3 regions of the Paenibacillus sp. CB74 genome follow, and region 3 is predicted to be linked to each of the others. Evidence: predicted binding sites of a transcription regulator. Region 3 holds the regulator's gene; each other region holds the start of a gene.
The links. The regulator Rex, encoded in region 3, represses fermentation and respiration genes when NADH is low (regulators of the CRP and FNR family bind a similar motif). The targets are predictions, from matches to a motif close to TTGTGAAATATTTCACAA.

Region 1: ACX9NY_RS08730 (cytochrome ubiquinol oxidase subunit I) is a predicted target of Rex. The motif match lies at 1,448-1,465, and genes of this name have one in related genera.
Region 2: ACX9NY_RS06375 (L-lactate dehydrogenase) is a predicted target of Rex. The motif match lies at 991-1,008, and genes of this name have one in related genera.

Annotation. Positions count from the first base shown of each region.
Region 1 is NZ_CM146009.1:1,948,074-1,950,354, forward strand. Features, by position in the region: gene ACX9NY_RS08730 (cytochrome ubiquinol oxidase subunit I) at 1-1,318, opposite strand, end outside; gene ACX9NY_RS08735 (MFS transporter) at 1,732-2,281, opposite strand, start outside.
Region 2 is NZ_CM146009.1:1,386,133-1,388,413, reverse strand. Features, by position in the region: gene ACX9NY_RS06380 (WD40/YVTN/BNR-like repeat-containing protein) at 1-744, opposite strand, end outside; gene ACX9NY_RS06375 (L-lactate dehydrogenase) at 1,081-2,010, shown strand.
Region 3 is NZ_CM146009.1:1,041,069-1,043,349, forward strand. Features, by position in the region: gene dinG (ATP-dependent DNA helicase DinG) at 1-471, shown strand, start outside; gene ACX9NY_RS04835 (redox-sensing transcriptional repressor Rex) at 691-1,344, shown strand; gene ACX9NY_RS04840 (amidohydrolase) at 1,331-2,281, shown strand, end outside.

The DNA of each region.
Region 1 (2,281 bases), 910 kb from region 3:
ACCATTTCTCCATCTCAAGCTCAGCAGGATTGTTATTGAACAAACGTCTCAGCACGAGCACACAGATGACGCCAAGCACGATGTACAGAAGCAAGAAGACGAAAAATAAAATTCGTACACTCGGTGACGAAGTGGCGGCCTCTTCTACGCGCATATAACCTCGGATGATCCAGGGCTGCCGCCCGATCTCTGCATAGAACCAGCCCATCTCAACGGCCAGAAATGCAAGCGGTGCACTGAGTGCAACCATGCGTAGCATCCACTTGTTAAACTGGTTGCGTTTCTTCCAGAACACAAACAGGAAATACAGAGATGAGATCGCAAGCAGTGCGAAACCGATTCCAGCCATCAGATCAAACAAGTAATGCACAAGTAACGGCGGATGCTCATCGGGTGGAAATTCATTCAGCCCGGTTACCTCGGCGTTAAAGTCTCCAAAGGCAAGAAAGCTGAGCACTTTCGGCAAATGGAGAGCACCTATGATTTCATGCTCAGCATTCAGCCATCCTAATAAGATCAGATCCGCGCCGCTTTCCGTCTCGAAATGCCACTCGGCAGCCGCGAGCTTCTCCGGTTGATGCTCAGCCAAAAACTTGGCAGATACATCTCCTGCTAAGGAGTTTAATAAGCTGAAGACCAGAACAACGGCCATCATGAGGTTCAGGCCCTTTTTGTGGTAGGCTGACACCCCTTTTCTCAGCATCGCCAAGGCTGCAATTCCAGCTAACAGAGCAGCTCCTGTCAAATAGGCCGAGCTTAATACATGAAATACTTTGGAGAACGTCGCCGCATTCAGCATTGCTTGTACAGGATTCACTGCCAAGAATTGACCTGCTTCCATGACAAAGCCTTCAGGCTGGTTCATGAATCCATTTACTGTCGTGATAAAGACAGCAGACATCCCTGCCCCGGCAACAACTGGTATAGTCAGCAACCAGTGGATATAAGGATTTTTGAACCGATCCCACGTGTACAAATAAATGCCCAAGAAGATCGCTTCAAAAAAGAACGCGAATACTTCCATAAATAGTGGCAGTGCAATAACATTCCCGGCCAATTTCATGAAATTCGGCCACACCAGTGCCAATTGCAGCGATATCGCTGTACCTGTCACCACACCAACCGCCACAGATATGACAAATCCTCTGGACCACCTCTTTGCCATAAGTATGTAATGGTGATCCTTCTTCCGAATACCGATGAACTCTGCAATAGCAATCATCAAAGGTACACCAACACCAAGCGTTGCAAAAATAACGTGGAATCCGAGTGTCAAACCAGTCACCAGTCTGCTCCATAACACCGTATCAATAGCCATTCTTTATGTTGCCTCCTTTCAAAATCTGTTGATTTTTAGTGATAAATATTTGCTTATGATCAGGTCTGCTACTCACTGGTTGCATTTAATATCAGATTAGGACGTTCCTGTAATTCGTGTGTTTAGGATAAGAGAAAATTTTCACAAAGTACGCTACAACGATATGTTGTCACATGTACTTTGCGATTACTCCTGTTGATTCCTGATATTAAATGCATAGAAAATGCTATGCGAGACCTAATAATCAAAATTATTATATCTTTATTTTTACCTAATTCAATCAACGTCACGTCTTCTACCCTAAACGTTCAAGAAAGGATCAACTCTTTCTGACAACTTGGTGAAAAACAAAAAATACACCCAATAGAGCTATTGATTCATTGGGTGTAAACGTGGTATTGCACGTGGATTCACTATTTTATTTGCTTGCTTATTTGCTCTGGACTCACCGCATCTGCCTCGCCGCGTACGCTCATGATGATCAGTGATGCAGCCAATACCGTAAGGATAATTCCAAGCGTCTGAAATCCTGTCACATTGAATGTATCCCCCATAACGATACCAATCAATAACGATGATATGATGGTCCCCAGGTAGCGTGATGTATTAAAAATCCCCGATGAAACACCTATCATTTCTTTGGGTGTGCTTTTGAACAGAGCTGCTTGCATGCCAACCGCGTTTAGACCGTTACTTATGCCAAATAAAGCCAAGGCAACAATGACAACAAAGATTGGAGAAGTTTCATTCATGAATACGATGAGTACAGAGCCAATGGTCATTAACCAAGCTGATACGATTAAAGCTGGCCGTGATCCCGATCTGTCAATCCAGCGCCCTGCGATCGGAGCAATAATGACTGAACATAATCCCAAAGCCAGCATGCTCATTCCTGTATGAACTTCGTTGAGATGACGTACCTGCTTCAAATACGTTGGAACTCCAAAAAAAAGTGCGTAAAAC
Region 2 (2,281 bases), 350 kb from region 3:
CTCAATCGCCGTTAGGAAACCATGCTTCGGATCGGAGAAGGTCATACCTGTTGTGTATCCACGTTGAGAAATCTCTTCTGCTTCCTGTTTGCCATCTTCATCACTGGAAGACATCCGGTTCCAAGTGATTCCACCATCTTCGGTAAAGTACAGTTTCTTGTCCTGCTTACCAATAGCGGTATCCACCGTGGTGAGAATCCATCCTTTTTCAGGAGATACAAAGGAGATCGCAGTCACTTTATCCGTCTTGGACAGCGATGACAGACTCCAACTTACCCCTCCATTGTTGGTACGAAGCACCATGGTGTCTGTTCCACCCATGCCTTCGCGAACAATCCAACCGTGCGTACGATCTACAAAATAAATGCTTTGTCCATATTGAGGGTTAGCCGGAAACTGTACATTTTCCGAAGGTGAAATATTGGTCCAGGTCTTTCCTTGATCCTGTGTATAGTACAGACGCAGCGCATTACGCGTCACCCCCCATGCCAACCCTCCATTGTCATTAAGCAACTGGAAATCGGTCAAACGGGTCTGTATTTGATACTTGGCCATATCCGCAGATTCTGTACTGTTGACAGGGGGAACGACAGTTAATGTCTGCCCTGTATTCCCGGAATCCTCCTGCTGCTGCGGAGGTTCTGCTTCCGGAGGTTGATCTGAGTCGGTGCATGCAGCTAGTAAGGCTGCTATACCTATAGACAGCAATGCTGTCTGCGCGATTTTGATCCATTGCAAACGCAAGTGGGTTCCACCTCTCTCATCCAATATACAGGCGCGCATGCCTGTCCTATGGCGTTATATTTACGATTCATCAGAATCCACTGCTCCTATTCTACCACAAACCTTGCGTAAAAGGCTCATTGCCCCCTCTAGGGCTGCCCTACTCCCTCTTTTTAACTGAAGCTCTGGGCTAGGTGTTGCACATTTATTATCATTAATTTCATCCTAAATTGTTTTTCGACGGAATAATTGGTAAAAAGACATGTAATGTGAACTATTTTATAGACAACACTCGCTTTCTATTCTGTAATCCCTTAATATGGATGGGAGTATAACCCAAAAGGAGTGGATATGAACATGACAAATAGTGCAGCATTGAAACCAAGTCGTGTCGTGATTGTAGGCATGGGTGCGGTGGGAACAACAACGGGATACACGCTAATGTTGAGACAGCGTTCGTCCGAGTTGGTATTTGTGGATGTGAATCATGATAAGGCAACCGGTGAAATGCTGGATATGAACCACGGTCTTCCGTTTACGGGAGGCGTGAAAGTATGGGCTGGCGATTATTCCGACTGCAAAGATGCAGATATCATTATTATTACAGCAGGTGCCTCCCAGAAACCAGGCGAAACCCGGATTGATCTGCTGAAGAAAAATGCAAGCATTTTCAAAGAAATTATTGAGCGTATTACTGAAGTGAATTCTCATGGTATTTTGTTAATTGCAACGAATCCTGTAGATATTTTGTCCTATACTTCTTGGAAACAAAGCGGATGGCCTGCTTCCCGTGTCATCGGTTCAGGCACATTGCTCGATAGCGCACGTTTCCGTTACCTCATTGGTAAGAATAAAGGGATCGACCCACGTAGTATTCACGCCCACATTATTGGTGAGCATGGTGATTCCGAAGTACCGGTATGGAGCCTGGCTAACGTTGCAGGAACAGATCTGGAATTGGATGAAGAAACACAGCAGGATATCTTCGACCGTACCAAAAATGCAGCGTATGAGATTATTAATGCCAAAGGGGCCACTTCCTATGCAATCGCCCTTGCTCTGGACCGCATTGTAGCTGCAATTCTCGGCAACGAAGGCTCCGTTCTGAACGTGTCCACGTTGCTTGAAGATTACAATGGCGTATCGGATGTATATCTGGGCGTTCCATGTGTTGTTGATCGCAACGGTGTGCGTGAGATCCTTCCTCTTCCGTTGAATGAAACCGAAAAAGTGGCTTTCCAGGCTTCTGCTAACAAATTAAAAGAACAGATCGCTGGCTTGGAATAATCCGACTGCTTATCATTCATGTCGTGAACGATCAAGCACGTTAACCGTTGTGATTTAACATATCTGTCATACCCAAAGGGACCATTGGAGTCTTCCAGAGAGAAGCTTCAGATGGTCCCCTTTGGTTTGATTTTGATTATAACTATGATTGTGAATGTGATTATAATTATGATTATTTAAATCATAAGTTAACATAATATATATTATGTTATTTATTCTCCTCTCCACATGAAAACAAATAAAAGCCTGTCCATAGGACAGACTTCTCTTC
Region 3 (2,281 bases):
ATCTCGTTGTTGGGTCAAGGTGTGGACAGTGGAAGCCGCTCCAAGTTGACTCGCAGGTTCCAGGATGCCAAAGCTACGGTACTCTTGGGCACAAGCAGCTTCTGGGAGGGTGTAGATATCCCGGGAGAAGCACTGACCTGTCTCGCTATTGTGCGTCTGCCTTTCCAGCCGCCGAATCATCCGTTGGTTGAAGCCAAGAGTGAATTGCTCCAGGAGCAAAAGAAAAATCCATTCATGAAACTGTCTGTGCCGCAAGCGGTCATTCGTTTCAAGCAAGGATTTGGCCGGTTGGTGCGAACAGCGAAGGACAGAGGTATTGTCATTGTTTATGATACACGTGTGATCGAAGCGTACTATGGCAAATTCTTTTTATATTCATTACCTGGTCCCAAAATGGAGCATATGCTCACGGAGCAGATGGTTCCCCGAATTACCGAGTGGTTAGAAAAACCTCTTAATGAACAAGAATAATGGTTAACTTTGTTCGTTATATCATTGCATGACACTATCGTTTGGCGTTAAACTTTATTAGATATTTCCGTATCCGATTAAAGCAGTTGCACGTAAGAACTTATAACCTAAATTACAAAGAGCATTCTGTATAAAATGTCACGTCTATCTTTGAGTTTATACAGAATGCTCATCTTTTCATCTATTATTTTATCGTGGCATTGGTAAGGGGGAGCAAGAATGAAATCGGATAAAATTTCGGAAGCGGTGGTACGACGTCTGCCTGTATACTTGCGCTATTTGAACGAGTTGCATCAGCGTGAGGTGGCTACTGTTTCTTCTCAAGAGCTTGGACAGAGGTTGGATCTGAATCCGGCCCAAATTCGAAAAGACCTGGCTTATTTCGGTGATTTTGGTCGAAAAGGGATCGGGTATGATGTATCCTATTTGATCGAGAAAATTCGTCACATTCTCAAAATTGATCAGCAAATTAATGTAGCTTTGGTAGGTGCTGGTAACCTGGGACAGGCCTTGTCCAACTACAACGCATATCTGAAAGACAACATGAAGATTGTTGCTGTATTCGATGCATATGGACCGAAGATTGGTAGTCAAATCAACAGTTTGACGGTAAAACCAATGAATGAATTAACGGAAGCGGTTAAGACAGATAACATCCGCATCGGAATTATTACAGTTCCGGATACGGAAGCTCAAAATGTAGCCGATCAACTTATTGAGTCGGGAATCGAAGCGATTCTTAATTTTGCACCAACCATTCTAAAAACACCGCCACATATCCGCATTCACCATGCTGACTTTACAACGGATCTGCTTAGTTTGGCCTATTACTTGGAGACTGGAAAGGACGACGAGGAAGATGACAACAAATAGATGGGTAATTCACAACGGCAAATTTGCCGTTAATGAAGGCACTACATGGAACGTGGTTCATGGATACATGGTTGTCGAGAATGACAAGATTGTGCATATTGGTGAGACATTGCCGGATGGAGACGAAAATTGTACCAAAGTGGATGGAAAAGGATTGTTCTTCCTGCCGGGTCTGATCAATACGCATGGTCATGCAGCGATGTCGTTGCTTAGAGGACACGGGGACGATCTTGCGTTACAAGTATGGTTGCAGGAAAAAATGTGGCCGATGGAAGCAAAAATGACTTCTCAAGACGTATATTGGGGAACTTCGCTATCCGTGCTTGAAATGTTGAAAGGCGGAACTACAGCTTTCCTGGACATGTATGATCACATGGATCAGGTTGCCAAAGTTGTGGAACAATCCGGCGTTAGAGCAGCACTTGCACGTGGTGTAATCGGGCTGTGCTCGGAAGAAGAGCAATTGCGGAAGCTGGAGGAGTCGGCAGCGTTTGCGCGTGAGTGGAATGGACAGGCAGATGGTCGCATCACAACCGTAATCTCGCCACACGCACCATATACATGCCCTCCTGACTACATAGAGAAGCTTGTACAGGTCGCAAATGATCTTAACCTTCCGCTGCATACACATATGTCGGAAACGCTTCGTGAAGTGGAGCAGAACGTTACAGACTATGGACTGCGTCCTGTGGCACATCTGGAGAAACTGGGCTTTTTCTCCCGTCCATCCCTGGTAGCACATGCGGTGCATCTAAATGATGAAGAGATTGAAATTTTGGCCCGCCATGATGTGGCTGTATCCCATAACCCGGGAAGTAACCTGAAACTCGCTTCCGGTGTTGCGCGGGTACCTGCATTACTGAAAGCAGGAGTTACCGTGTCACTCGGAACCGACGGACCGGCAAGCAACAACAACCTGGATATGTTTGAAGAAATG